One region of the Myceligenerans crystallogenes genome, then DNA from elsewhere that is predicted to be linked to it. Evidence: riboswitches for the same ligand, from Rfam matches in the RefSeq annotation. Region 1 holds a riboswitch; the other holds the start of a gene.

Region 1 (14,938 bases):
CCTCAGGGCTGGGCCGACATGGTCGACGGCTTCCAGAGGCAGGCCCTCTCGACCCGTCTCGGGATCCCGATCCTGTACGGCGTCGACGCCGTGCACGGGCACAACAACCTCGCCGGCGCCACGATCTTCCCGCACAACATCGGCCTCGGCGCCACGCGCGACCCGGAGCTGGTCCGTGAGGCCGCCCGCGTGACGGCCGTCGAGACGCGCGCCACCGGCATCCCGTGGACGTTCTCGCCGTGCGTCTGCGTCGTCCGTGACGACCGCTGGGGCCGCACCTACGAGTCCTTCGGCGAGGACCCCGAACTGGCCACCACGCTCGGGGCCGCCGCGATCGGCGGTTACCAGGAGGCCGGCGTGCTCGCGACCGCCAAGCACTTCGCCGCCGACGGCGACACCCAGTTCGGCACGGGCGAGGGCAACTACACCGTCGACCAGGGCATCACCGTCCAGAGCCGCGAGCAGCTCGGCAGGATCAGCCTGCCCCCGTACAAGGCCGCCGTCGCGGCCGGCGTCGGCTCGGTCATGCCGAGCTACTCCAGCGTCGACCTCACCGACGACGGCACCGGGAACCCGGTCAAGATGCACGCGCACCGCGACCTGATCACCGGCTGGCTCAAGGGGCAGCAGGGCTTCGACGGCTTCGTCGTCAGCGACTGGGAGGCCATCCACCAGATCCCGCCGCGCGCGTCGGACTCCCCCACCCGCGCCCAGATCGTCGCGTCCGTCAACGCGGGCGTCGACATGGCCATGGAGCCCACCCAGTACCGGCGCTTCCACACCCGCCTGATCGAGGCCGTCCAGGCCGGTGAGATCCCCGTGTCGCGGATCGACGACGCCGTCTCGCGGATCCTGACCGCCAAGTTCGAGCTCGGCCTGTTCGAGAACCCGTGGGCGGATCGAACCGGCGCGGCCCGCATCGGGTCGAGCGAGCACCGCGCGGTCGCCCGCGAGGCGGTCGCGGCGTCGCAGGTGCTCCTGAAGAACGACGGGGGCGCCCTGCCGCTCGACCCGTCCGGCACCGTCTACGTGGCCGGCCGCAACGCCGACGACCTGGGCAACCAGATGGGCGGCTGGACCCGCACCTGGCAGGGCTACTCGGGCAACGGCCACACCGGGACCACCATCCTCGAGGGAATCCGGGCCACCGGCAGCGCGGTCACGTACAGCAAGGACGCGTCCGCGCCGATGAACGGGGCCGACGCCGCGGTCGTCGTCGTCGGCGAGACGCCCTACGCGGAGGGCTGGGGCGACGTCGGCGGGCCGCGGTGGTCCGACGGCGGCGTGCTGCGGGAGCCCAGGTCGATGTCGCTGCAGTCCGGCGACGCCGCCCTGGTGGACCGCGTCTGCGCGGCGATCGAGACCTGCGTGGTGCTGGTCGTCTCGGGCCGTCCCCAGGTCGTGACCAGCCAGCTGGCCGGCATCGATGCCCTGGTGGCCTCCTGGCTCCCGGGCTCGGAGGGCGCGGGCGTCGCGGACGTCCTGTTCGGCCGCACCCCGTTCACCGGCAAGCTCCCTGTGTCGTGGCCGCGGGACGCGGCATCGCCGGTCACCAACGTCGGCGACGCGAGCTACGACCCCCAGTTCCCCTACGGCTGGGGCCTGACGACCGGCGGCCCGAGCCCGACGCCGTCGCCCACGCCGACCCCGACGCCCACGCCGACCCCGACCCCGACGCCGACCCCGACCCCGTCGACGAGCCCGTCGCCGTCGCCCACCCCGTCGACGTCGCCGACGCCGTCACCGACCAGCGGAACCTGCTCGGCGAGCCTGCGCGTCGTCAACTCATGGGGCGGCGGCTATCAGGCCGAGGTCACCGTGACCGCCGGATCCGGCGGTCTCAACGGCTGGCGCACCACGCTTCCGTCCGGCGTCACCGTGACCCAGGTCTGGAACGGCACCCTGAGCGGCAACACGGTGTCCAACGTCAGCTGGAACGGCAACCTCGGCGCGGGCCAGTCCGCGAGCTACGGCTTCATCGGCTCCGGCTCCACGCCCTCCACCACCACGTTGACCTGCGGCTGAACCGGTAGCCCTGGCCCTGCGGCGAGTCTCGCCGCGCGAGGTGGCCCTCCGGTCCCGGCGTGGCACCGCGAAAGCGCATCGCCGGGGCGGTACCCCTGTAGCGGGTACCGCCCCGGCGATGTGGCGCTCACGATCCGAGGGTGCGGACTACTCGATCGTGTAGGCCTTGCGCACCGTCTCCTTCACCGCGTTCCCGGCGGCGTCGGACGCCTCGGCGCGGAGCGCGACCGCGGTCGTGCCCGCCGGGGCGTTCACGGTGGCGACGCCGTCGTGCAGCGGCGCACTCCGCCACGTGGTGCCGTTGTCGGCGGACCACCAGAGGCGAACCTCGGAGGCGCCGTCGGCGCCCTTGACCTTGACGCCGATCTCGGTGCGGCGCGGGGCCGCCCCGCGGGTGGTGATCCCGTCGACGTCGTAGCGGACGTCGAGCAGGGTCCGCGTCGCGAACTCCTCCTCGGCGACGGGCTCGGCCCGGAAGGTCCACTCGCCGGTCACCTTCTTGCCCGTGTACCACCACGAGGAGCCCGGGGTGGAGCTGTAGGAGACCTGATACCGCGCCCCGGCCTCCGGCGTCGTCAGCTCGGCGAACTCCGCGTCCCCGTCGAAGACGGTCTCGCCGTCCTGGACCACCGTGATGTGGCTCGCGTTCTTCTCGTCGATGCTCCAGTACTCGTGTCCCGCGGCGTCCGACCAGCCGCTCGGCACGACGGCGAGCTGGTCGCCGAGCTGCTGGACGGTGCCCAGCGGGGAGCGCGGCGCCCCGGCGAACTCCGTCGCGTGCCGCGAGCCGGGCGCGTAGGAGGCCAGCGGTGAGGCGTAGATGCCCGTCAGCCAGTCACCGTCGTCCTCGAACCGGTCGTACCACGCGTCCTGGTACCACCGCACGTTCCGGGTGCTGACGTAGTCGACCCGGCGGCCGGGCTCGGCCTCCGTCAGCATGCCCATCGCGAAGGTGCGCCCGGTCGCCAGCGGTGCCCAGCCGGCCGAGACGACCGAACCGCGTGCCGCGTCGTGGAACGTCGTCCTCATCCGGGCGAGGTCCTCGGCCCGCGCGACGAAGCTGCCCTTGCGCACCACGGTCTGCCGGAAGGCGAGCTGGTAGTTGTAGGCCGGGGTCTCGCCGCGCCGGGTGGGCTGGCTGAGGTCGCCGCCGACCACGAGGTCGAACGTGCCGACGGTCACCGGCTTGGTCGGCGAGACGAAGGTCTTCGTCTCGGCGCCGAGCATGGTGCCCGCACCCATGCTGAACCCCTTGGCGTCCGTGCGCTCCGTGTCGAGTGTGAGCAGGTTGAGGTCCGCCGGCTTGGGCGTGTCCATGGAGACCGGCATCGCCTTGCGGGCGTCCAGCGTGATCGTCCTCGGGCCCGTCACGGTGAACTCCGGGGCGTACGCCTGCACGATCCTGGTGAACGACGAGTTGGCCATCGTCGTCGTGACCGAGTACCTGCCCGCCGGGACGCGGAACTTCTTGGCGGAGCCCTCGGAGAAGCCGAACTTCGCGTACTTGCCGGCGTCGTTCACGTTGAGCACGGAGTGGTCCCCGAGGCCGTTGAACGGCTTGCCGTTCTGCCCGGTCATCTTGACCGTGAGGTCGAAGAGCTGCGGCTGCTTGCGCCAGCCCACGACGGTCCGCACGGCCTCGCCGTCGGCCGCGGTCGCGACGAGCGTGCCGCCGTACAGGCCGATGCGGCCCGGTCCCTGGTCCACGGTGATCGTCACCTTGGCGGTCCCGCGGGCCGGGACGGTCACCTGCTCGGCCGAGAGCCGCGCGCCCGTGGCGGGCTTGCCCGACGGGCCGTTCACCGCGAGGTCCAGGTCCAGCACGGCCTCGGTGTCACCGGTGTTCCGGTAGGTCACGGTCTTGCTGACCGTGTCGTCGTGCGGGTACTCGAACATCCCGAAGGACACCGACCCCGGCAGCGCCAGGACCTGCTGCTCGATCGCCGTCGGCAGGAAGATGCGCCCCGCGCCCTCCTGGAACACCGTCGCCCCGGTGGTTTCGGCCGATCCCATCAGCGCGGCCTTCAGCCGAGCGGCGGACAGCTTCGGCCGGGCCTCCAGCAGCACGGCCGCGGCCCCCGCGACGTGCGGCGCGGCCATCGACGTGCCGCTCGCGGCCACGTACCGGGTGCCGACGACCTCGCCCATGGTCGTGCCCGCGGCGCGCGCCGCGACGATCCCGTCACCGGGGGCGACGACGTCGGGCTTGATCGCCCCGTCGACGCGCGGACCCCTGCTCGAGAAGTCCGTCAGCTTGTCGTCGTCGCCCACGGCGCCGACGGTCAGGGCCGACGACGCGGCGCCGGGCGTCCCGATCGTCTCGTCGCCGCCGTCGTTGCCCGCGGCGATGACGAACAGGGTGTCGTGCTCGGCGGTGAGCCTGTCGACGGCCCGCGACATCGCGTCGCTGCCGTCCGTGTACCGGGACGAGCCCAGGGACATGTTCACGACGTCGGCGCCGTTGACCGCGGCCCACTCCATGCCGTCGATGATCGACGACGTGTCGCCGTACCCGTCGTCGGTCAGCACCTTGCCGACCATGAGGTCGGCGCCCGGCGCCATGCCGGAGTTCTCGCCGCCGGACGCCTCGCCGGAGCCCGCGACGATCGAGGCGACGTGCGTGCCGTGCCCGTGGCCGTCCTTGACCGAGCCCGTGCCGGAGAAGTCCTTCTTCGCCACGACCAGCTCGTCGAGGTCGGGGTGTGTCGCGTCGATGCCGGTGTCGAGCACCGCCACCTTGACGCCCGCGCCGGTGTACCCGGCCTCCCAGGCCTGCGGCGCGCCGATCTGCGGCGCCGAGTCCGCGTCGAGCGCCTGGACCGGGGCGTCCAGCCAGACGTGCGCGATCTCGGGTGCGTCGCCCGCGGCGAAGGTGGTGACGCCGGCCGTGCCGGTCTGCTCGAGCAGGGCGTCGATCAGCTTCGCCCCGGCGGCGGCGTCGACGTCGTCGGACACCGCGTTGACGGACTCGAGGACGCGTGCGGGCGTGACGCCCGCCTCCGCCCAGCCGGGGCCGGACGCGAGCGTCGAGGCGTTCCCGCTCCGGGCCGAGGTGCCGTGCTCCGCCTGCTGCACGATCACCGGCAGCGTGCCGCGGTTGCCGAACCCCGCGTCGGCGAGCCCGGCGACGTCGAACAGGGCCTCGTCGAGCTGTTCGCCCACGAGCCCGGCGACGTCCGCGGGGATGACGTAGAAGCGCTCGCCCGCGGTGCGCTGGAAGAAGGCGATGTCGCCGCGGCCCGCGGCGGGGCGGACGGCGACCGACCGGGTGCCGTCCGGCGCCGTGGTGACCTGCACGCGGTCGCCGGTCAGGAGCGTGACGGTGACGGGCTTCGCGACGGTCCGTGGAGCTGCCGCAGGTGGTGCCGTGGGCGCGGCGAAGGCGCTGGGTATCGCGCCTCCGCTGGTCAGCAGCGCCACGGCGAGGGCCGCGGCGGCGGTTGCTCGGGTACGCATTGAGGAGATCCCTTCCTCGTTCTGGGGAGACGATCACCGGCGTCCGCCGGCGATCGTTCCCCGAACGTAAACCCGGCCTACCAGGCGAAACAATCAAAGTAGGCAGGGTGGATGGTGACCTGGATCACACGGTCCAAAGCGTTGTGGCCGAAGAAGGAAGTTTTTCGGAGATCGCGTGAATCAGTGCGCCGCGAGGGCCTGCTCGACGTCCTCGACGAGGTCCCGGACGTCCTCCAGGCCCACCGAGAGCCGGACCGTGGTCCCCGTGATGCCGACCGCCGCGCGGCCCTCCGCGCCGAGCTTGCGGTGCGTCGTCGTCGCCGGGTGCGTGATCAGGGACTTGGCGTCGCCGAGGTTGTTGGAGATGTCGATGACCCGCAGCGCGTCGAGGAAGGCGAAGGTGCGCTTCTTCGCGGCGTCGTCGTCGGACCCGGGCGGGACCCGCAGGTCGAAGGTCACGACCGTCCCGCCGCCCGACATCTGCGACCGGGCCAGCTCCACCTGCGGGTGCGAGTCCAGGAACGGGTAGCGCACGCCTGTCACGCCGTCGAACCCTTCCAGCGCCTGCGCCACCTCGACGGCCGACGCCGACTGCGCCGCCACCCGCACCGGCAGCGTCTCCAGCCCCTTGAGCAGCGTCCACGCGTTGAACGGCGACAGCGACGGCCCGGTGTTGCGGATCAGCGTCTGCACGGGCCCGGTGATGAACTCCTCGGAGCCGAGGACGGCGCCGCCCAGCACGCGGCCCTGGCCGTCGATGTGCTTGGTCGCGGAGTAGACGACGACGTCGGCGCCGAGCTCCAGCGGCTGCTGCAGCAGCGGCGTCGCGAACACGTTGTCGAGGATCACGGTGGCGCCGGCCTGGTGGGCGAGCTCGCACACGGCGCGGGCGTCCACGATGTCCTGCATGGGGTTCGACGGCGTCTCGAAGAACACGACGTCGGCCGGCGTGGCCAGCGCCTCCTCCCACTGGGCGAGCACGTGCCCGTCCACGTAGTCCGTCCGCACGCCCCACTTGGCGAGGATCTCGTCGAAGATCACGACGCTCGACCCGAACAGGGCCCGCGCCGCCACGATCCGCGAGCCGCTCCGGACCAGCGCCGCCAGCGCGGTGAACACCGCCGACATGCCGCTGGCCGTCGCGTAGCAGGCCTCGGCGCCCTCCAGGACGCGCAGCCGCTCCTCGAACGTGTGCACGGTCGGGTTGCCGTAGCGGGAGTACACGAACCGGTCGAGGTCGCCCTTGAAGGCGGCCTCGGCGTCGGCGGCGGAGTCGTAGGTGTAGCCCTGCGTGAGGAAGACGGCCTCGCTCGTCTCCTGGAACTCGGAGCGCGCGTGGCCCGCACGCACGGCGAGGGTCCGGGGACGGGCGTTGGCGGGCAGGGGCTTGCGCCCGGACCCGCCCGGGATGCCGCCGGCGGGGGAGGCGCCGGTGCTCAGCCTCCGTCGCTCCTCGTGCTCGCCGGTCGTCACGCGCCGGCCTCGTCGATGATGCCCTTCCAGGGCAGCTCGCGGACCTTCCAGCCGTTGTGGTTCCGCACGCCGTCGGGCCCTGCCGGGCCCTCGAAGCCCTCGAGCACGTTGTACGACGGCGCGATGCCCGCGCTGGTGGCGAGCCGCGCCGCGCCGATCGAGCGCTGGCCGGAGCGGCACAGGAAGACGACGGGGCCGGTGCTCTCGCCGACGCCCGACTTCAGCTCCTCCAGGAACGCCGGGTTCGGGCGGCCGTCGGCGTGCACCCACTGCGTGAACACGACGTCCTTGCCCAGGGAGGCGGCGTCGGGCACGCCGATCGTGCGCCACTCGCCCTCGGTACGGACGTCCACGAGGACGGCGCCGGGCTCGCCGGCGAGGAGGTCCCAGGCCTGCTGCGGGGTGATGTCGCCTGCGTAACCGGCGGCGGGACGCACGCTGCTCGCGTCGAAGGGCCGCGGTTCGGGCTGGGCCTGGGTGGGGTTACCGGGGTCGGTCATCGCACTCCTCCATCGGTCGTGGCGGTAGCACCCTGGGCCGGTCGCCCGCGTCCGGTGCGCGCGGGTCTCCCGCGGGTTGCTGCGGGGTCGACGTGCCACGTCACTCGCCCGCTCGGGATGGTCGTTCGGAATCGTACGCCAGGGCCGCGGGCTGCCCACAGGACGGGACCAAAATGTGGACGCTCGTTGACGCTGCTGCAACCGGGTCGCAGGATGACCGCGGGTCATGAGATTCAGCGCTAAGCCCCGGCTGGCTGACCGGCAACCCTCCTACCGCGGTGGGGTGCCCCGGGTGACGACCTGGTCGTACGCGAGAACGCGTGCGACAAGTGCGGGGAGGGTTCCCCCAGGATGTACTGGAGGACGGCATGACGGCGACGACCGGCATCACCAAGATCGACACCACCGAGGCTTCCGGGGCAGCGGCTCCGGGCGATGTGACGAACGTCGCCCCGCTCCTGCCCGTCGTCGGGCACGACACGTACGTGCCCCTCGTGGACGGGCGGCGGGTCACGTACGCGAACCTCGACGTGGCCGCGTCGGCACCGGCCCTGGAGTCCGTGGCGCAGCGCGTCGCGGAGACCCTGCCGCTGTACGCGAGCGTGCATCGCGGCGCCGGCTACCTGTCGCAGGTCTCCACGGCGCTCTACGAGGCGGCCCGCCAGGCGATCGGCGCGTTCGTCGGGGCGCGCGAGGGCGACCTGACGGTCGTCACCCGTAACACCACCGACTCCCTCAACCTCCTCGCGGGCTGCGTCCCGGCGGGAGCCGACGGCGGACCGGGCCGCGTGCTCGTGCTCGACGTCGAGCACCACGCCAACTTCCTGCCCTGGCAGCGCGAGGCCGACGCGACGGTGCTGTCCGGCGGCCCGACCGTCGCCGGGACCGTGGCCCAGGTCCGGGAGGAACTGGCCGGCGCCGCCGCGGCGGGTGCGCCGTACGCGCTGCTCGCGGTCACCGGCGCGTCCAACGTGACCGGCGAGTCCCTTCCGGTCGGCGACCTGGTGGCAGCCGCCCACGAGAACGGTGCGCGCATCGTCCTCGACGGCGCGCAGCTCGTGCCCCACCGCCGCTTCTCGCTGGCGGACACCGGCGTCGACTACCTGGCCTTCTCCGGGCACAAGACGTACGCGCCGTACGGCGCGGGCGTGCTGATCGGCCGCCGCGACTGGCTCGACGCCGGGACGCCGTACCTCGCGGGAGGCGGCGCCGTCCGGCGCGTGCGCACCGGCACGACGGAGTGGCACGAGGGCCCCGCCCGGCACGAGGCGGGCTCGCCGAACGTCATCGGCGCCGTCGCGCTGGCCGCGGCGTGCGAGGCGCTGGCCGCGCTGGACCCCGCCCGCGTGCACGAGCACGAGAGCGCGCTGCGGCGCCGCCTCGTGGACGGCCTCGAGGCGATCGACCGCGTGTCGGTCGTCCGGGTGTGGACCGACGCCGCCGACCCGGTCGGCGTCGTCACCTTCAACGTCACGGGGTACGACCCGGGGCTGGTGGCCGCGTACCTGTCGGCCGAGCACGGCATCGGGGTGCGCGACGGCAGGTTCTGCGCGCACCCGCTGCTCGGCCGTCTCGGGTTCGACGCCGGGGCCGTGCGGGCGTCCGTCGGCGTCGGCACCGCCGGCGAGGAGATCGAGCGGCTGCTGGCCGCCGTGCGCGCGCTCGTCGAGGACGGGCCGCGGGGGAGGTACGACGTCGTCGACGGGCTGTGGATCGTCGTCGACGACCCGCGGCCGGTGCCGGAGGGGTCCGGGCTGGCCGGCCTGCTGGCCACCGCCGCGGCGGGCTACCTGGCCGAGGCAGTGGGCTGCCTACCCGACGAAGTCTGACATGTGTGAAATTCCCTTGAATGGCGGCTGACCTGGGGCGATAGCCCCAGTACCGTTATTGATTTCCCTTCACCGCATTTCTTGCGCGCGCGAGTTAGCCCTCGTCGGGCTACGTTCGAGAGGTGCCGGACGTGCCCGGGGGTAAAACCCCCGGGCATCACGAGAATCATCTCGGAGGGGGAGAGGGGAAAATCATGGACTGGATGTCAGGCCTGACAAGTGCGTGGAGCTCGGTCGCAAGCTTCGTCCCGAAGCTGCTCGTGTTCCTCGTCATTCTTCTGATCGGCTGGATCATCGCCAAGGCGGTGTCCAAGTTCGTCGGCATGATCCTGAACCGGATCGGGTTCACCAAGGTTCTCGACAAGGCGGGCGCGGGGCGTTTGCTGGGCGGCTCGGGAATCGAGCCGATCACGCTGCTGACCAAGATCATCTACTACTTCATCCTGCTGATCGTCCTGCAGCTCGCGCTCAGCGCTTTCGGGCCCACCAACCCGGTGACGCAGATCGTCAACGACATCGTCGCGTGGCTCCCGAAGCTCGTGGTGGCAATTGTCATCGTGGTGATCGCCGGTGCCATCGCGAATGCCGTCAAGGATCTGATCATGGCGAGCATGGGGGGCGTGTCCTACGGCCCCATGCTGGCGAAGATCGCCCACATCGCGATCCTGTTCTTCGGAATCGTCGCGGCGCTCAACCAGGTCGGTATCGCGGTTTCCGTGACCACCTCGGTGATGACCGCGGTTCTCGCCGCGATCGTCGGCGTCGTCGTCGTGGGTGTCGGCGGTGGTCTCATCGGCCCGATGCGCGCGCGCTGGGAGGGCTGGCTGGCCGCGATGGACAGCGCGTCCGCCCAGGCCGGTACCCGCGGCGTGCACCGTGGTGCGACGACGCAGGCGACGCAGCAGGTCCCGCCGCAGCAGCCCCCGGCGGGCGGCTACAACCCGCCGGTGAGCGGCTGACGGCACGACCACGTCGAACCGGCACGTCGAGGCCCCGCATCCCGAGGACGGAGTGCGGGGCCTCGCCCGTGCCCGCGGCGCCCCTGACCGGAGCATCGACCGCGGCGATTCCCGCGCGCCACGCGTGAGATCCCCTGGCGGTATCCCGCCATGGCGTATCCTCGCCGCATTCTCGATGCATCGGTATCGGCTGGAGGTGAGAGATGTTCGGGAACGTCCTCGGTCTGTCGCAGGCACAGGCCCTCGCGTACCGCGAGCTCGTCGGCACGCCCTCGCTCGACGCGGGCGACCTGGCGCGGCGGATGGGCACCGAGCCCGGTGAGGCGTACGCCGTGCTCCAGGTGCTCGAGGAGCACGGGCTGGCCGCCCGGCAGGGCACCGACGACTCCCGGTTCCAGGCCGCGCCCCCGGAGATCGCGCTCGGCGCCATCCTCGCCCGGCGCACGGACGAGCTCCGCACCGCGCAGCTCGAGATGCTGGACCTCGAGGAGGAGTACCGCCGCGCCGCCGACCTGCGCCCCGCGAGCGACATCGTCGACCTCGTGCGCGGTTCCGACGCCGTGCTGCAGCGCATCCTGCAGTTGCAGGCCGGCGCCCGCGAGACCGTCGAGACGTTCCAGCGCCCGCCCGTCCTGGTGATGGGACCGGACGAGAACACCGCCGAGGAGGACGCCGTCCGGCGCGGCGTGCGCTACCGGGCCGTCACCGACCGCTCGATGATCGACGAGGGCATCACCACGATCGACGTGATGACGGAGGACATCCGCGCCGGCGAGGAGATCCGGATCGCGGACAACGTCCCCATCAAGGCGTTCATCATCGACCGCCGGCTCGCGATCGTCCCCGTGCAGAGCCAGCTGCGGCCCGACGACGAGGTCGACACCGTCTCGGCCCTCATCATCCACGAGAGCGGGCTGCTCGACGGGATCATCGCGTTGTTCGAGGCGTTCTGGCGGGACGCGGTGCCGCTGCGCGTCCAGCCCGACGGGATGACCGGCGAGCTGGACGACGTCGACCTGAAGATCCTGGGGCTCATGCTGTCGGGGCTGACGGATCAGGCCGTCGCCAAGCACCTGGAGCTCGGGCTGCGGACGGTGCAGCGCCGGGTGAAGTCGATGATGGACACGGCCGGGGTGGCGACGCGGATCCAGCTGGGCTGGCACGCGGCGCGCAAGGGGTGGCTCTGAGGAACCCCTTGCGCGCCGGCGGGCTCAGGCCTTGCGGAGGGACTTCTCCGATCGCGGGGCCCGGCCGGAGGCGGCGAGGGTCTGGTAGTAGGTGATGGCCTCGTTCTGGCGTTCGCGTTCCGAGCCGTCGGCGATGGGCGCGCGGAGGTGCTCCGGGCCGTAGCCGAAGGCGTCCACCAGGTCGACCGCGTGGGGGCGGAGCTTCTTGAGCAGGTGGTGGATCGTCGTGGTGACCGCCTTGGCCCGGGTGGCGGAGAGGCGGTTGTTGGCGAGGTACCAGTCGAGATGGCGCTCGATGACGGTGAGGCCGTAGACGTCGCGGACCGTCGTCATGATCTTCCGGGTGGCCGGGTCCTCGAGCTGCGTGAGGGCCTTGGTGAAGGCGTCCCAGCGGACCAGCTCGGCCCATGCCGCGGCCGAGGTGATGAGCTCGACCTGGTTGTCGTCGAAGATCTCCTGTGCCCGGGCGACGTCCTTCAGGCCGACCGCGGGGCGCATGCCCGTCGCGACGGAGTGCAGCAGGCCGTCGAGGCGCTCCTGGAGGAGGGCGCGCTGGGTGGCGGCGTCGAGCAGGTGGCCCGGGGCGCGGTTGCCGGCGTCGGACAGGTTCTGGCCGAGCTTGCGCAGGGGAACCTTGTGCAGCAGCGCGTCCTTCACCTGGCCGCCGACCAGGCCCGCCATGCCGGCCGGGGTTCGCGCGGCGCGCGCCAGGTTCTTGCCGTAGTCGCCCACCAGGCGCTTCGCCGCGAGCTGGAGCAGCACGTGGTTGTCGCCCTCGAACGTGGTGTAGACGTCGAGGTCCGAACGCATCGACGTGAAGCGGTTCTCGGACAGGAAGCCCGCGCCCCCGCACGCCTGGCGGCAGGTCTGCAGCGTGTCCATCGCGAACCAGGTCGACGTCGCCTTCAGCGCGGCCGCCGTGGTCTCCAGGTTCTCCCGGCTCTCCGGGGTGTCGTTCTCGCCGGAGAAGACGCCGTGGAAGAGGTCCAGCAGCTCGTCGTGCGCGAACGAGATCGCGTACGTCTCCGCGATGCGGGGGAACAGGCGCTTGCGGTGCATCGCGTAGTCGAGCAGCGTGACCTCCTCGTGGCCCGCGCCCGGCGTGAACTGGCGGCGCTCGGCCGCGTACTTCGTCGCGATCGCGAGCCCGATCTTCGCCGCGACCGAGGCCGAGCCGTCGAGGGAGACGCGGCCCTGCACGAGGGCGCCGAGCATCGTGAAGAAGCGCCGGCCCGGGCTGTCGATCGAGGAGGTGTAGGTGCCGTCCGCGGCGACCTGCCCGTAGCGTGCCAGCAGGTCGCGGCGGGGGATCCGGACGCCGGTGAAGTGCAGCTTGCCGTTGTCGATGCCGTTCAGGCCGCCCTTGTGACCGTCGTCCTCGCCGCCCACGCCGGGCAGGAACTCCATGGTCTCGGGGTCCCGGATCGGCACGTAGAAGCAGTGCACGCCGTGGTTCACGCCGTTCGTGACGAGCTGGGCGAAGACCGTCGCCGCCACGCCGTGCCGTGCGGCGTTGCCGAGGTACTGCTTCCAGGCGCCGCGGAACGGGGTGTCGACGACGAACTCCTCGGTGGCGGGGTCGTACGTCGCCGTCGTGCCCACCGAGGCGACGTCGGACCCGTGGCCCGTCTCGGTCATCGCGAACGCGCCGGGGACCGACAGGTCCATGGCGCCCGGCAGCAGGCGGTCCTGCTGCTCCTGGGTGCCGAGGTGGAGGATGGCGGCTGCGAAGAGGCCCCACTGCACGCCGGCCTTGATCTGCAGCGACGGGTCCGCGACGAACAGTTCCTCGAAGCTGACGAGGTTGCCGCCGGCGTTGTCACCGCCGCCCAGGCGCCCGGGGAAGGCGCGCAGCACCTGGCTGCCCTCCTCGGCGCACATCGCCTTCATGATCGCGAGCGTGCGCTCGCGGTGCTCCTCGAAGCCGATGCCGTCGATCTTCCAGATCTCGGACCGTTCGCCGACGAGGCGCCGCGCGTTCGCGCGCTCCTCCTTCCAGCGCCCGAGCAGCAGGCGGTCCAGCTCGGCGACGTCGAGCCGCGGCCGCCTCGCCGACGACGACGGCCGGGGCTCGGCGGGTGCGGAGCGCGGGGTCGCGTCCGGGGCCTCGGGGAGGGGGGTCCCTGCGGCAGGTGCGGCCGCCGTCGTCTCCATGGGTCCGGAGGTGGTCGTCATCGGTTCTCCTCGGGGGATCGGCGGCGGGTCGCCGCGTGATGAGGCGGGGTGGATGGAGGGATCAGGCGGGATCCCCGCCGGCGTCCTCGGGGTGCAGGACGCCGACGGGCCCGGTCCAGAGCCAGAGGCTGACGCGTTCGGTGAGCTGCTCGCGGCTGACGGACTTCCCGGCGACGCCGTGGCCGAGCCACCACTCGCCGGAGCCCCGGACGAAGCCGACGGCGCCGGATGCCCAGGCCGCGGCGTCCTCCGGGGTGACATGGGTGGCCTGCGCGAACGGCTCGGCCACGAGTTCGATCACGGAGTCCAGGTAGGCGCCCAGCGGGGCGTCGGACGAGCCGACGGGCGACGGGGCGGACTGCTCGTGGCCCGCCCGCCCGCCCGCGGCGTCGCCGGGCGTCGCCGGGTCGTTGCCGCCGATCGACGTCCGGGTCACGAACCAGTACACGTTCGGAGAGGATTCGATCATCTCCAGGTAGACGCGGACCATGGCGCGCAGGGCGCCCTCCGGCGTCCGCGCGCCGTGCGCGGCCTCCCGGAGCGTGTCGTGCATCTGCGCGACGACGGCCTCGGCCACGGCGAGCCGCAGGCCCGCCTTGTCGTCGAAGTACCGGTACACGATCGACTTCGACGTCCCCGCCTCCGCGGCGATCTCGTCCATGGATACCGTGGGACCGAGACGGTGCACGGCCTTGCGGGCCGCGCGCACGAGTTCCGCGCGGCGCGCGGTGCGGTGGTCCGCCCAGCGGGTCGATCGCCCGTCGACGCTGACGCTCATCGTGTGGTGCCTCCGGCTCTTGTGCTCCGCCTCACGAGACTGACAGTATCAGGTACTGTGAGTCTCGGACACCGTCCGAGTTCGTTTCCGCCCAAGTTTTCCCAACGACGACGTGAAGGACCTGACGAACATGGCCTCTTCCATCCCCACCACCCGAGAGGCCGTCATCATCGGCGGCAACCGCATCCCGTTCTCCCGGGCGGGCAAGAAGTACGTCCGGACCAGCAACCAGGACATGTTCACCGCCGCGCTCGAGGGCCTGGTCGCCCGCTTCGGGCTGCAGGGCGAGCGCCTCGGCGAGGTCGTCGGCGGGGCCGTGCTGAAGAACAGCCGGAACTTCAACCTGATCCGCGAGAGCGTGCTGGGCTCGTCGCTCTCGCCGGCCACGCCCGCCTACGACCTGCAGCAGGCCTGCGGCACCGGGCTGGAGGCGGCGATCGCGGTCACGAACAAGATCAAGCTGGGCCAGATCGAGTCCGCGGTCGCCGGCGGCACCGACACGATCTCGGACGCGCCCATCGCGGTCGCCGACGACCTGCGGCGCCAGCTGCTCCAG
Region 2 (14,938 bases), 190 kb from region 1:
CGGTCATCAACGCCACCACCGGGCCGCGGGGTGTCGAGGCCGTGTACGAGGCGTTCCATCGTCCGTGATACGGCGCCGGACGCGCGTTTCCGGCGGATCCTGCCTGGAGATTTGCCATCACCCGCGAGACGGATGGGACCATGGGCGAGCGTGTCCGAGTCCAGCGGTCCGCACGACGAAGGGGGGAGCATCCGTGACCACCACCGACACCACGATCAAGGACTGGGTCGTCCACCAGCCGAACGTCGTGCGCTCCGTCGCCGCCCGGATCTCGGGCATCGACGCCGAGGAGGCCGCCAGCCGCGCCCTCGAGAAGATGATCCGGATCGTCAACGGCGGCGGGACGATCGAGAACCCGCCCGCGTACTGGCGCCGCGCGGCCCTCAACGAGGGCATCTCCATGACACGGGAGGCAGGACGCGCCGTCGTCGTCGAGGACGGGACGCTCGACGCGCTCGCGCCGGCGGACGACGGCGCGGATCGCGCCGTCGAGCGCGAGGCCGACGTCACGCTGCTGCGGGACGCGCTCGAGAAGCTCAAGAACGACGAGCGCCAGCTCCTGTTCGACCGGCACGTGCACGACAAGGCCGTCAACGCCATCGCGGACGACCTCGGGATGCGGCCGCACGCCGTGACGATGCGGCTGCGCCGCGCCGAGGAGAAGCTCGCCGGGGCGTTCGCCGCGGCGCACGCGCAGCAGGTCGAAGCGCCGGAGTGCCGCCGGACCCGCGCGGCCATGCACGACTACCTCAAGGCCCGGCTGCTTCCCCGGCGCCGGAAGAACTTCGAGCTCCACCTGGACGCCTGCGCGGCGTGCACGCTCGCGTTCGTGGACGTCCGGGAGGTCTCCTGGATGCTCCGCGAGTTCGGCGACAAGCTGTACGTCTTCTTCTACGGCGGCGCCACCGTCGGCACCGCGGCCGCGGTCGCCCGCGCGGCGAAGCCGAAGGACAACACGCCCGGCAAGCAGGCGGCGATCGCCGCGAGCATCCTCGCGGCCCTCGCGCTCGCCGGTGGTGCCGCGGCCTACCTGGCCACGGAGCCGGACCGGCCGGCCAAGGCGTCTCCCGAGGTGGAGACGCCGGCCGAGCCTGCGCCGGAAGCTCCCGCGGCCCCGCCGCCCGCGGACGCACCGCCCGCAGCCGAACCGCCGGCCGCGGAGCCCCCGGCACCGGAGCCTCCGGCGGAGGACGTGCCGCCGGTCGTCCCGCCCGCCGAGCCACAGCCTCGTGACGAGCCGGCCCCGCCCGCGGCCCGGTCCCCGGAGGACGCCCCGGCGCCGGAGCCCGCCCCCTCGCCGCAGCCCACCCCGGAACCAGCTCCTGAACCCGAGCCGGAACCGGAACCGGAGCCCGAGCTGTCGCCCGAACCCTCCGGCCCGGGCAACGGACAAGGCAACGGTCAGGGCAACGGGAACGGCCAGGGGAACGGGAACGGCAACGGCAAGGGCCAGGGCGACGACAACAGCAACACCGGGAACGGCCAGGACAAGGACGAGGGCGAACCCGCTACCCCGGCGAACCCCGTCGACGAGATCCCGGGCGGGATCGCCGGCCTGCTCGGCGGGCAGTCGCTGCCGGGCGGTCTCGGCGACCTCGTCGGCGGCGCCCGGCCCTCCGGCGGACCGGGCGACGTGATCGGCGGCGGCACGCCGGCCCCGGCGCCGTCGGCCCCTGCCCCGAGGCCGACCCCGCCGGCCGGCGGTACCACCCCGGGTCTGACGGACCCGGCCCAGAGCCTGACCGGTGCGGCGGACGCCGGCACCCAGGCGGTCGAGGACACGATCAGCGCCGTCACCGGGCTCTTCGGGGGCTGACGACCTCCGTTCCCCACCTCGCCGAGGCAGTGCGTCCCCCGCCGGACGCGCTGCCTCGGCGCTTCTGTTTGTGCATTCGCACAGGTCAACTGGGCAGATGCCCAGCGATCGCGACGATATTCCGGTCGTCGCTTCCATGCGCAGACATTCAGGTGCCACCATGTGCCATGGCGTCCTGCTGCCGGCCGGCGGCACGGCGCTGCGGCGGATTCGGAGGACGAAGTTGCAGACGCGCGCCAGCACCGATCTGAGTGAATGGGCTGCCCACCGCCGCGCGGTGATCTTCGCGGTCGCTCGGCAGGTGCCGGCCGCCGACCCGGTGCTGGCCACGAGGCGGGGCCTCGAGCAGCTCTGCCACGAGATCGCCGTGCACGGCGTCGTCGACCGCCCGGTGGACTACTGGCACCACGCCTCCGTCGACGTGGCACGGGCGTCGGTCGAGGCGCCGCTGGGGGCGCCGATGACCGCCGTCGAACACCGGCGGGCCGGGCAGCCGGTGCTGGTCGCCGCGCCGTCGGCCGAGGCCGCGGCACCACTTGAGATGCCGCCGTCGATCCGTCCGGCGCGGCCCGTCGGCGCCGCCGGGCGCGGCCCGGCGCGCGGGGCCGCGGAGGTGCCGGTGTCCGACGCCGCCGAGTGCCGGACCACCCGCGGCGCGATCCACGACTACATCCGCAACCGCCTCCTGCCGAGCCGCCGCAAGGAGCTCGAGAACCACCTGATCGACTGCGCGGAGTGCACGCGCGCGTTCGTCGACGTCCGGGAGTCGTTCTGGCTGCTGCGGGCGGCCTCGCCGGTGCTCGTGGTGGGGACGCTCCGCGCGCCCGGGGCCGTTCCGGGTGCCGCGGGCCGCGCCGCCGTCACGCCCGGGTCAGGTGGATGAGCACCTCGTAGTGCCGCGTCTGCGGGAACATGTCGAGCAGGACCCCCCTGACGGGGCGTAGTCCGGGCATGTGGGCCAGATCCGCGGCGAGGGTGGTCGCGTTGCAGCTCGAGTACAGGACGTGCCGCGCCTCGGACGCGTCCAGCGCGCGGGCGAGCTCCGGCCCGATGCCGCGCCGCGGTGGGTTCACGACCACCATCTCCGGCGCGGATTCCGCCAGGCGTCCGACGACGGCGCCCGCGTCCCCCGCCTCGAAGGTCACGCCGGTCAGCCCGAGTCCGGCGGCCGTGGCCGACGCCGCGGCGACCGCCTCGGCGCTCAGCTCGATCCCCGCCACGGCCCGGCCCGGCGCCGCGCAGTGGAGGGCGAACCCCCCGACGCCGCAGTACAGGTCCCAGAGGCCGGCGGGCGAGACGTCGTCGACCCACTCGCGCGCCTGCCGGTAGAGCGCCGCCGCGACCCGGGTGTTCGTCTGGAAGAAGCTCTGCGGGCGGAGCTGGAGCGGGACGCCGCCCACTCGCATGGTCAGGGCCTCGCGTTCGGTCAGCACGATCTCGCGGTCACCCTCGAGAACGGCCGCGTGGGCGGGCTGCACGTTGACCGTGACGACCACCAGGCCAGGGAGGGCCGCGCGGAGCCAGGGCAGGTGCTTGCGGATCCGGGCCACGGCCTCGGTGGAGCGCATGACGAAACGGACCATGAACTCGTCGTCGGGGGAGATGGTGACCAGGACGTACTTGAGCTCGCCGCGCGCGGGGGCGTTCCGGGGCGCCGTCACCTGGTACGGCTCCAGGCGGGCGCGGGTCACGAACTCCGTGAGCGGGGCGAACACCGCCTGGAGCGCGGGCGGGTAGAGCCCGCAGTCGGTGAGGTCGACGCCGCGCCCGGCGGGGTCGAGGATGCCGAGCACCGGCGCGTCGATCGTGCCGCTGACCACCATCTTCGCCTTGTTGCGGAACCCGGACTCGGGGCCGGTCACCGGCGGCAGCCACTCGATCCCCGGGGCGTCCAGCAGCCGCGCCACCTGCTCCTGCTTGTCCGCGACCTGGGTCGCGTACGGCGTCTCCAGCAGGGCGCACGAACGGCAGCGACCGGCCTCGTAATGGGAACACTGCACACGCCATTGTCCCCCGGGCGACCCCGGCGCCCCGCGGGCGCCCGGACCGGCCCGGCGGTCCTGTGACCCGGCAGGCCACGGGCCGACCCGGCCGGTCCCGTGACCCGGCAGGCCACGGGCCGGCGCCGTCAGCTCGTCCCGTACTCCCAGTGCCACGGCTCCTCGCGGCCGTTGCCCTGGCGGGCCCAGGGCGGGTTGTCCCAGCCGTACGCGGGCGCGTGCGCGCGGAGCCACTCGTGGTACTCGCCGCCGAAGCCCCAGCCCGCGTCGTCCTGCAGGTCGACCGCCTCGCCCCAGCCGTGGTTGGACGTGCCCGGCTCGGCGGCCTGCCCGGCGCCGTACACGGCCATCGCCCACAGCTGCAGGTCGTAGGCGCGGTAGCCGTACTCCGCGTACAGCGGCACACCGAACTCCTGCTCGAACTCGGCGCCGAGCCGCCGCCACGCCTCGGCGGCGTCGCACCGCAGGTACTGCCGCAGGCCCTCGGGGCTGTGGCTCGCCAGGCACAGCTCGGCACGCGAGAGGCGCCCGTTGGTCCCGTCCGCCCCGGCGTCCCGGGCCCGCCACGAGGCCTCCTCCAGCGCGGCGAACGCGGCGTCGAGCCGCCGTGCCGCTCCGGCGACGACACCGAGCTCGCCCGATCCGGCGACCGCCTCGCCGTCCGCGAGCGCCTCCTGGGCCTCGCCGAGCCGGGCCCGGAGGCGCGACACGAGGTCGCCGGGGACTCCCGCCTGCTCGGCCCAGTCGATGGTGAACCCGGCGTCCTCGACGAGCGGCGGGAGGTCGGTGACCGCCTGGCGGAGGGCGTCCCGCGCCTCGGGGAGCGTGCCCGGCGGGGCGGGCTCGTGCCGGGACGCCGGCTCCCGCCCGGCCCTGGCCGCCTGCTGTCGCTCGCGTTCCCGCCTCGCCTCCTGGGCCTGGCGGAACTCCTGCTGGGACTTCTCGGCCGCGGCGATGTTCCTGGCGAGCTCGCCCGACATCCACGTGAGCTCGCCGGTCCAGTCCCGGGCCGCGGACCGGGCGTCCGCGAGGGCTGCCGGGCCGGCGTCGGCGGGCGGCACCCGGGGGGCCTCGGCCCTGCGGTGCGATTCCGCGGTGGACAGCGCCTCCTGGAGCGCCTGCATGACGCCGCGCTCGGCGGTGCGGCCCGCGCGCGTGACGTCCCGTGCCTCGGCGATGCGCTCGCCCAGGTCGGCGCGTGCGGCGTGGCCCTCGTCGACGAGCCGGACCACGGAGGCCCGGGCGTCCTGGAGCTCTGCCGCGGCGACCTCCCCGGCGGCCACCTCGCGGCTCTCCTGCACGCTCCAGGCGACGCCGACGATCGCCGCGGGCAGCGCGAGAGCGGCGGCGACGATCAGGGCGGTGCGACGTCGGAGCACGCTTGGCAGTATTGCAGAGCGGCCGCCGCGGGGTACCGGGAGGCGACGTCTGCGGGGCGGTTCACGACAGGCAGGCCTTGAGCGCGGGGGCGAGGTCCCCGGGCCCGACGACGGTGACCTGCTCCAGGCCCAGCCATGCGGCCAGCCCGCGGAGTTCCCGGGCGAGTGCCTCCGCGGTGCCCGGCTGTTCCCCGGCGGGGAGCCAGGGCTCGGCGTGCACGGCCTGGACCAGCAGCGTTCCGGCGGGCCGGTCCGCCTTGAGGTCGGCACGCGCGGTGATGTGCTCGCCCTGCAGGAACGGCAGCACGTAGTAGCCGTGGACGCGCTTGTGCCTCGGGACGTAGATCTCGATGCGGTAGTGGACGTCGAAGAGCGCGTCCAGCCGGTTCCGTTCGAAGACGACCGGGTCGAACGGACTGAGCAGGGCATGGGCCTCCGCGCGGCGCGGGATGGTGGCGTCGCGGTGGAGGTACCACTCCCCGGGGGCGTCCCGGACGGTGACGGGGCGCAGCGTGCCCTCGTCGACCAGGTCGGCTACGGCCTGCCTCGCCAGTTCCCGGGTGCCGCCCCTGCCGATGCGGAAGTAGTCGTTCAGGTCGCGTTGCGTGGCCACGCCGTGCGCCCGGGCGGCGATCTCGATCAGGCCGCGGACGGCCGCGGCGTCGTCCGGCTCCCCGGCGGCGAGGATCTGCCGCGGGACGACACGTTCGGTGAGGTCGTACCGGCGCTGGAACGCGGAGTCGCGTGCCGCGGCGGCGATCTCCCCGGTGAAGAACAGCAGTTCCAGGCAGCGTCGCGCGACGGACCAGTTCCACCCCCAGTTGTCCTTCGGGGGACGCGCCGGGCCGCCGCCGGCCTCCATGATCGTGTGCACCTGCGCGGCGGTCACGGGTCCGGATGCCGCGACGATCTGCCGGACGACGTCGAGCTCCGCCGGGTGATCGTGGGCGGTCCGGGCGATCGATCCCCAGGCGTGATCGCGGTACTCACGCCGCCGCCACCCGAGCAGCGGCCAGGTGGACACGGGAACGTACGAGGCCTCGTGAGCCCAGGTCTCCACGATCCGCCGCGGCGCACGCGAGGCGAGGCGCACGAGCTGCCCGACGTCGTACGCGCCGAGCCGCGAGTACAGCGGCATCAGGTGCGCCCGCGCCAGGACGTTCACGGAGTCGATCTGCAGCACCCCGAGCCGCTGCAGCGCACCGTGCACCTGCCTGGTCGTCGGCCCGGCGCCGTCCTCGCCGGCGACCCGCGGCCGGGCCAGCCCCTGCGCGGCCAGCGCCACCCGCCGCGCCTGCGATCTGCTCAGAGAGTCTCGTGCCATGGCCCCTAGCATCACACCGGCCACTGACATCGAGTACTGACATCGACGTGGATTCGGCGGACGCTGGGGCTCGAGACACGCCTTGAGCTGCGGATTGTGGATAACTTCGGCCCGCTGTCAGCCACCCGGTGCACAGTTGTGGCATGACCGAGTTGATCTCACCGCAGCCACTGTCCGGCGCCCGCTGCTTCGGCGACGGCACCCCGCTCTACGAGCAGTACCACGACACCGAGTGGGGCCTGCCCGTGCACGGCGAGTCCGCGCTCTACGAACGCATCACCCTCGAGGGCTTCCAGTCGGGCCTCTCGTGGATCACGGTGCTGCGCAAACGCCCCGCCTTCCGCGAGGTGTTCAAGGACTTCGACCCGGAGGCGGTCGCCGCGTTCACGGACGACGACGTCGAACGGCTCCTCGAGGACGCCCGCATCATCCGCAACCGCAGCAAGATCGAGGCGACGGTCGGCAACGCCCGCGCCCTCGTCGCGCTGCACGAGTCCGGGCGCAGCCTCGACGAGCTGTTCTGGTCCTTCGCCCCGGACCCGTCCCAGCGCGTCGCCCGCCCGGCGGTCTGGTCGGACGTGCCGGCACACACCCCGGAGTCGAAGGCCCTGAGCAAGGCCCTGAAGAAGGCCGGCTTCCGCTTCGTCGGCCCGACGACGATGTACGCCGCCATGCAGGCCTGCGGCGTCGTCGACGATCACCTGGCCGGCTGCCCGTCCGTCAGTCAGCGCGCTCCTGGCCGCTCAGCTTCTGGATCGACGTCATGACCTCGTCGGTCAGCTGGCGGCGGGCCATCGCCGGCTTCGAGCCCGCCTCGATCTGACGGGACGGATCGATAGGAGCACCGAAATGCATCTCGATCCGCCCGAGCCGCGGCAGCTTGCCGATCGGCTTGACCTTGTCGGTCCCGATCAGGCCGACGGGCACCACCTTCGCCCGGCCCTGCAGCGCGAGCCACGCGGCGCCGGTGTGGCCCCGGTGCAGCTTGCCGTCCCGGGACCGCGTCCCCTCCGGGTAGATCCCGAACGCCCCGCCCCGCTCCAGCACCGCGAGCGCGTCCTCCAGCGACCGCTGCCCGGCACGCGGGTCGTTGCGGTCCACCGGGATGTCCCCCATCGTGGTGAAGAACCACCGCGACAGCGCGCCCTTGATACCGCGCCCGGTCCAGTACTCCTTCTTGGCCAGGAACGTCACGTGCCGGGGCACGATGATCGGGATGAGGATCGAGTCGATGAACGACAGGTGGTTGCTCGCGATGATCACCGGGCCCTGGCGCGGGATGTTCTCGGCGCCCGTGACCCGCGGCCGCAGGAGCGCGAAGATCAGGAGCGAGAGGATGAGCTTGAGTACCCGGTAGGTCACCCGCACATTGTGCCCTGGCACACCGCCCCCGAGGGGAATCCGACCAAACCGCCGGATGTGATCAACACGACGTCAGCGCGCGGTCACCAGGTAGTCGTCGGCGTCGTCGTCCCAGGTCAGGTCGATCGCCCCCGCCGTCTGCGCGGCCTTGGCGAACTGCAGGAACCCGCGGTACCCGAGCGCCTTCTCCGAGAAGTCCGGCCGCTCCTTGCGCACCCGGTTCTTCAGCCCCGACAGCACGGCGTTCCCGCCCGACCCCTGCACCACCGCACGCAGCAGCGCGAACGCGGAGTCCGCGTTGCCCGCCTCGGGCAGGGAGACCTCCGGGTCGCCCTTCGACGGGCCGTCCGACAGCACGACGAACCCGCGCTCCGCCAGGAACCGCAGGAACTCGCCGAACGTCCGGAACCCGTAGTCGGACTCGCTGAACGTCGGGTCCTTGCGCACCAGCGTCCGCTTCAGCATGGACGCGGTCACCGACCCCTCGGCGGACGCCTGCATGTCCTTGAGCGTCTGCGCGACCCGTACCTCCATGGTCGGCGACTCGCCGCCCGGCTCGTCGGCCTCGTCGTCCTGGACGTCGTCGTGCACGCCGACGTCGGCCGGCTCGGGCGTCGCCTTCGGCTTCCGGCGCCGGCCCGACGACGACGCCGCCCGGCCCTTGGCACCCGTCTCGTCCTTCGCGGCGGGTTCCTCCGGGGCCACCGGCTCCGCGGCCTCGGCCTCGGGGGCCTTCTCCGCGAGTTCCTCGCTCGGCACGGCCCTGGCGCGCGCGCCGGCCGCCGTCCCGGCCCGGCGTCGTCCGCGGGACTTCGGCGCCGGGGCCGGGGCCTCGTCCGGCACGTCCACGCCTTCCAGGCGGTCGTAGAAGAGGAACTCGTCGCAGGCGGCGGGCAGCAGGCGCGACGTCGACAGCTCCACGCCGACGCCGATCACCCGCTTGTTCAGCTCCCGCAGCTTGTGCACGAGCGGCGAGAAGTCGCTGTCCCCGGTGCACATCACGAACGTGGAGATGTAGTCGCGCTCGAAGGCCATCTCGATGACGTCGACGACCATCTTGATGTCGGCGGCGTTCTTCCGGGAGGCCCCCATCCGCTGCGGCATCTCGATCAGCTCGACCTGGTGCCGCGTCAGCGCGCGGCGGTCCTCGTCGAAGTACGACCAGTCCGCGTACGCGCGGCGCACCACGACCCTGCCGCGCACCGCGAGGGCGTCGGCGATGGGCCCGAAGTCGAACTGCATGCCGCCCAGGTGCTCCCGGGCACCGAGCGCAAGGTTCTCGTAGTCGATGAAGACGGCGAGGCGCTCTTCGTTGTCCATGCCTGCCACCCTACGCGCCGTCTCGGCACGTGAGCACGACAACGATCCGGTCGTGGACATGTGTGACGATACTTGCCGTCCATCAAGAGCGGTCGAGAGTCCTGGCTCGTCGACACCGCAGCAACCTGCCGGCCTCCGGGCGCGGGCAAGGTGCTAACGCCAGGCCCGATGGGAGCATCATTTTCATGGCAGTCGAGACGCCGCACCCGAGCCGCCCGACGATCTCCTTCGAGCTCATGCCGCCGCGCCGTCCCGACGCCGCGCCGAAGTTCTGGGAGACCGCGCAGCGGCTCGTCGCGACACGTCCCGACTTCATCTCCGTCACCTACGGCGCGGGCGGCGGCGACCGCGCCACCGCGCGCAACGTCGTGAGCAAGCTGCTGCAGGGCACGCCCGTCCTGCCGGTGGCCCACCTGACCTGCGTCGGCGCGTCCCGCGAGGACGTGTCGGAGGTGATCGACGACTTCTTCGAGGCCGGGGTCCGCACGTTCCTCGCCCTGCGCGGCGACCCGCCGAAGGACCAGCCGGACTGGCGCCCGGCCGCCGACGGCGTGCACTCCAGCACCGAGCTGGTCCGCCTGCTGCGCGACCTCGACGCCCGGCGCTGCGCCGCCAGCCCCGCGAACGCGCTGCGGGGCGCGGCCAAGCCGCTCACCATCGCCGTCGCCACGTTCCCGGACGGGAACCCCGGCGCCGGCACGACCCGCGAGCAGGAGGTGGCCCGCCTGCTGGAGAAGCAGGAGGCAGGCGCCTCCTTCGCGATCACCCAGCTGTTCTACGAGCCCGATTCGTACACGGGGTTCACGACGGCGGCCCGGAAGGCCGGGGTCACGATCCCGATCCTGGCCGGCATCCTCCCCGCCACGGAGCCGCGCCGCCTGCGCCGGGTGCACGAGCTGACCGGCGTCGTCCCGCCGCCGGGCCTGCTCGCGGAGCTCGACGGCCTGCAGCTCGACGACGGCTCACCCGACGTCGAGGCCCAGCACGAGCGCGGCATCGAGTACACGGTGCGGCTCGCCCGGGCCGTCCTCGACGCGGGCACGCCCGGCATCCACGTGTACACGTTCAACAAGCACCGTCCGGCGCTGGACCTGCTGTCCGCCGCCGGACTCACGACAACCCCGGCCTGAGCCGGGGTCCGGAGGGCCCGCACGACGACGTCCGCCGGGCGGCCCTCACGCCTCCTCCCGGAGGCATGTTCACCCATCCAGAGCGGCCGAGAGACCTGGCTCCGTGACGCCGCAGCAACCACCCCTGCCGGGGCACGGTGCTCAATGCCAGGTGCGATGGAGTAGAGATGACCGAGAGCAATCTGCCCTCATTCCCCCACGCCACGGTGCTCGGCTACCCGCGCATCGGGCGACGGCGCGAGCTGAAGCGCGCGCTGGAGTCGTACTGGTCGGGAAGGACGACGGAGGAGGACCTGGAGCGCACGTCCCACGACCTGCGCCTCGCCACGGTCCGCCGCCTGGCCGAGCTGGGCCTGGAGGCGGGCAACGCCGCGATCCCGGGCTCGTTCTCCCGTTACGACCAGGTGCTGGACATCACGTTCACGCTGGGCGCGATCCCGTCCCGCTTCACGGACGGCGCACAGGACGCCGGCTACTTCGACCTGGCGCGCGGCACCGCCGCGCAGCCGCCGCTCGAGCTGACCAAGTGGTTCGACACGAACTACCACTACCTCGTCCCGGAGATCGGCCCGTCCACGCCGATCTCGTTCGCCGACGACCGCATCGTCCGCGAGTTCACCGAGGCCGCGCGCCCGTCCGACGGCGGGATTCCCGTGGTGACGCGCCCGGTCGTCGTCGGCCCGGTCACGTACCTCCTGCTGAGCAAGCCGGAGGACGGCGCCCCCGAGGACTTCTCGCCGCTGTCCCGCCTGGACGACGTCGTCGCCGCGTACCGCGAGCTCCTCGCCGCGCTCGCCGCCGCGGGCGCCCCCTGGGTACAGCTCGACGAGCCGGCGCTGGTCAGCGACCTCATCGCCGCGGACCACGAGACCGTGTCCGACGCCGTCCGCCGCGCGTACGCCGGGCTCACCGCCGCGGCCGCCGGGACCGAGCGCCCGCAGATCCTGGTCGCCGCGCCGTTCGGTGACCTGCGCCGCGCGTCGGGTGACCACCTGTCGGTGCTCGCCGGCACCGCCGTCGAGGCGATCGCCGTCGACCTGGTGCGCGGCAGCTCCCCGCTGCCGGGCAGCGGTTCCGGGGCGTCCGACGCCGCCTCCGCACCCGCGACGTCGTCGTCCACCGTTCCCGGGCTGGAGACCAAGACCCTGGTCGCGGGCGTGATCGACGGTCACAACATCTGGCGCGCGGATCTCGCCGCGAAGCTCGGCGTCCTGGAGACGCTCCGCGAGTCGGCCGGCGCCGCGGCGATCGCGGTCGGCACGTCCACGTCGCTGCAGCACGTGCCCCACGACGTCGACGACGAGCCGCGCCTCGACCCCGCGCTGGCCGGCTGGCTGGCGTTCGCCGACCAGAAGGTCGCCGAGGTCGTCACCCTGTCCCGCGCGCTGGCCGCGGGCCGGGACGCGGTGGCCCAGGAGCTCACGGCGTCGGCCGCCGCGGTGGCCGCGCGGGCGGAGGCGGCCGGCGTCGTCGTCCCGGAGGTCCGGGAACGCCTCGGCGAGCTGTCCGACGCGGACTTCGCCCGTGCCCCGTACGCCGATCGCGCCGCGGCGCAGCAGGCCCGGCTGAACCTGCCGCCGCTGCCCACCACCACGATCGGCTCGTTCCCGCAGACCTCCGAGATCCGCACCACGCGCGCCGCCTGGACGCGCGGCGAGATCGACGACGCCGAGTACACGACGCGGATCCGCGGGGAGATCGCCCGCGTGATCGAGCTGCAGGAGGAGCTGGGCCTGGACGTGCTCGTGCACGGCGAGCCGGAGCGCAACGACATGGTGCAGTACTTCGCGGAGCGGCTCGCCGGCTTCGCGACGACGGTGCACGGCTGGGTGCAGTCGTACGGCTCGCGCTGCGTGCGGCCGCCGATCCTGTGGGGCGACGTGTCGCGCCCGGAGCCGATCACGGTGCCGTGGACGCAGTACGCGGCGTCGCTCACCGACAAGCCCGTCAAGGGGATGCTCACCGGCCCGGTGACCATCCTGGCCTGGTCGTTCGTGCGCGACGACCAGCCGCTGCGCGACACCGCGAACCAGGTCGCGCTCGCGCTGCGCGACGAGGTCGCGGACCTGGAGGCGGCCGGGACCGGCATCGTCCAGGTCGACGAGGCCGCGCTGCGTGAGCTGCTGCCGCTGGACGCCGGTGCGCAGCCGGGCTACCTCGACTGGTCGGTGCGCTCGTTCCGCCTGGCGACCTCCGGCGCGGCGCCGTCGACCCAGATCCACACGCACCTGTGCTACTCGGAGTTCGGCGACGTCGTCGGCGCGATCGACGACCTCGACGCGGACGTCACGTCCGTCGAGGCCGCGCGGTCCCGCATGGAGATCGTGCCGGCGCTGGCCGCCACGGGCTACGCCCGCGGCATCGGCCCGGGGGTCTGGGACATCCACAGCCCGCGGGTACCGTCCGACGGCGAGATCACTGACCTGCTCAAGCTCGCCGTCGCGGAGATCGACCCGCGCCTGGTGTGGGTCAACCCGGACTGCGGGCTCAAGACCCGCGGCTACGGGGAGACGACGGCCAGCCTGACGAACCTGATCGCGGCGACCCGGCAGGTCCGCGAGACTCTCTGAGCGACGCCGAACGGCCGCCGTCATCCGGATGCGGGTGACGGCGGCCGTTCGTCAGCGGGTCGAGGGTCGGCGTCCGTCAGCCGGCGGACATCCATTTCCGGTCGGACGACGAGGTGAGGAACTGGGTCTCGTCCCCCGCGTACCTGACGATCCAGCTGCCGGAGGTGCGAGCCGTGAACGACTTCGCGTACGCGCCCTTCGAGTCGGTCGTGATCTTGGCCTTCAGCACCGGGTCGGCAGAGCCGGACGGGTCGAACCAGATCCGGACGGGCTCGTAGGGCAGCGCGTGGAAGCCCGACGGGTTGGTGCTGTCGGACTTGAGGGTGGGGACCTTGAGCGATCCCGAGACCCAGACCTTCTGACCCGTCCTGGCCGACGTGTCGCTCAACGCCGTGGTCAGCCTGGTCTTCTTGGAGACCTTGAAGCTGGCGACGCCGGAGGACGCCGGGAAGTCGATCTTGCCCCATCCGGACAGCGTGAACTTGCCCGCCACCGCCAGGTCGTACACGCTCGCGGGGTCGAAGCTGCTGAACGGGAAGACTGCGTAGGCATGGTTGCTGCTCACCTTGCGTGCCGTGCTGCAGCGCCAGTCGTACCGGCCGACGCGGCTGACCGCACAGATCTCCCTCGCTTCGATCGACAACCAGTCGGTGTCGGCGGAGCCCCGGATGTCGACGCGCATCTTCACCTCGTCCGACCCTGTGACGGTGACATTCGTCGCCACGGTCTTCAAGGACGCCGTGACGCCGTAGTCCGTGTACCTGACCGTCTTGGCCGGCTCAGGAGCGGGAGCGGGCCGGCCGGACGCCAGCACACCTGACGGCGCGTAGGCCGAGTTGCCCGCGAATGCGGCGATCCACCGGCCCGGGCCGGGATATGCCAGCTTCCTGCTGAACGTTCCCGCGGCGGATGTCGTGACCGTTGCCTTGCTGACGGCAGGAGCGTCGCCTTCAGGGTCGAACGTGAGCACGACGTCGGCGCCAGGGTACGGCCGGAAGCCGACCTCCGTCTGGCGCAGGAGCGGAACGGCACGGCTCAGCCCGCCGGACACGACCACCGAAGACCCAGAACGTTCGGCGGTGACCCGAGCCTTGGTCTGTCGCTTCACCTTGAACTCGAGCGGGTCGGGGTCGTAGAACCAGAACCCGGTGCGGCCGCCGAGGCTGAATCTCAGCGCGACGTAGGCCTCGTAGGTGGTCGCAGGATCACTGGCATCGAGGTAGACATCGGCGTGGGCCTCGGTGTTCGAGTCCTGGACGAGGTAGGCATGGTCGCAGTAGTCGCCGTTGGACTTCTCCACGCAGATCGAGCTTCGGCCACCGGCCGTCCCCGACATGAGGTCGAGGGTCTGGCCGTGCGGGTCGAAGACGAACTTCATCCGAGCGACGCGTGCGCTGGTGCCTGTCACGACGTCGGAGATCGAATAGGTGCCGTCAAGCGTTCCCGCGCGGGTCACGACGTGCAGGGTGCCGCTTCGGGTGCCGGCTGCGGCAGCCGGCGCGGAAGGCGCGGCCGACCCGGCCAGGAGGAGAGCTCCCGCGGACAGGGCCACGGCGGCGAAGCGTAGGAACGGGCGCATGGACATCAGCCCCTGGGGAGGATGAGATGGGAGCGGCCGTCGATGACGGCGCATCGGTCATCCTGGCACACAACGGAACCCCGATCGCACCTTTATCGGGTGAGATCGGGGCCGGGGAACGGCTGGATCAGCGCTCCGTCGCGCCCATCATCGGCAGGCCGAACGCGAGCGAGATCAGCACGATGCCGCCGACGAAGGTCAGCGCGCTGCCCAGGTTCTCGGCGTCCGCGCCGTCCGACCCGATCCCGATCAGCGCGAGACCACCCACGAACAGGGCCAGGCACACGATCACCCGGACGAGAAGAGTCGCGGTGGGCTCCTGCTTGTCGCGATGGGCGACCTGGAAATTCGTCATGCGCACAGCGTACTGCGAATGCTTTCACCCGCCCGAAACCTGATCGTATAGATTTTCGTCCCATATGCCCTACCTCAAGGGAGGCCCAAGGCTCTACGATGCC

The links. Region 1 has a riboswitch for S-adenosylmethionine ahead of ABD208_RS12345 (aminotransferase class V-fold PLP-dependent enzyme). Riboswitches for the same ligand answer to the same signal wherever they lie in the genome.
Region 2: it holds a riboswitch for S-adenosylmethionine, as region 1 does, so the genes downstream of both, metE (5-methyltetrahydropteroyltriglutamate--homocysteine S-methyltransferase) here and ABD208_RS12345 (aminotransferase class V-fold PLP-dependent enzyme) in region 1, are expected to answer to the same signal.

What each region holds. Positions count from the first base shown of each region.
Region 1 covers NZ_BAAANL010000004.1:472,498-487,435, forward strand. The annotation lists gene ABD208_RS12325 (glycoside hydrolase family 3 N-terminal domain-containing protein) at 1-2,025, shown strand, start outside; gene ABD208_RS12330 (S8 family serine peptidase) at 2,173-5,481, opposite strand; gene ABD208_RS12335 (O-succinylhomoserine sulfhydrylase) at 5,662-6,864, opposite strand; gene ABD208_RS12340 (rhodanese-like domain-containing protein) at 6,951-7,454, opposite strand; SAM riboswitch class IV at 7,677-7,792, shown strand; gene ABD208_RS12345 (aminotransferase class V-fold PLP-dependent enzyme) at 7,823-9,283, shown strand; gene ABD208_RS12350 (mechanosensitive ion channel family protein) at 9,406-10,242, shown strand; gene ABD208_RS12355 (helix-turn-helix domain-containing protein) at 10,446-11,429, shown strand; gene ABD208_RS12360 (acyl-CoA dehydrogenase family protein) at 11,454-13,604, opposite strand; gene ABD208_RS12365 (TetR family transcriptional regulator) at 13,666-14,382, opposite strand; gene ABD208_RS12370 (acetyl-CoA C-acetyltransferase) at 14,513-14,938, shown strand, end outside.
Region 2 covers NZ_BAAANL010000004.1:281,955-296,892, reverse strand. The annotation lists gene ABD208_RS11585 (hypothetical protein) at 1-68, shown strand, start outside; gene ABD208_RS11580 (zf-HC2 domain-containing protein) at 194-1,816, shown strand; gene ABD208_RS11575 (zf-HC2 domain-containing protein) at 1,977-2,699, shown strand; gene rlmC (23S rRNA (uracil(747)-C(5))-methyltransferase RlmC) at 2,677-3,816, opposite strand; gene ABD208_RS11565 (M15 family metallopeptidase) at 3,945-5,195, opposite strand; gene ABD208_RS11560 (winged helix-turn-helix domain-containing protein) at 5,257-6,519, opposite strand; gene ABD208_RS11555 (DNA-3-methyladenine glycosylase I) at 6,663-7,286, shown strand; gene ABD208_RS11550 (lysophospholipid acyltransferase family protein) at 7,240-7,881, opposite strand; gene ABD208_RS11545 (NYN domain-containing protein) at 7,954-9,201, opposite strand; SAM riboswitch class I at 9,278-9,376, shown strand; gene ABD208_RS11540 (methylenetetrahydrofolate reductase) at 9,387-10,331, shown strand; SAM riboswitch class I at 10,402-10,494, shown strand; gene metE (5-methyltetrahydropteroyltriglutamate--homocysteine S-methyltransferase) at 10,499-12,901, shown strand; gene ABD208_RS11530 (hypothetical protein) at 12,978-14,453, opposite strand; gene ABD208_RS11525 (hypothetical protein) at 14,608-14,835, opposite strand.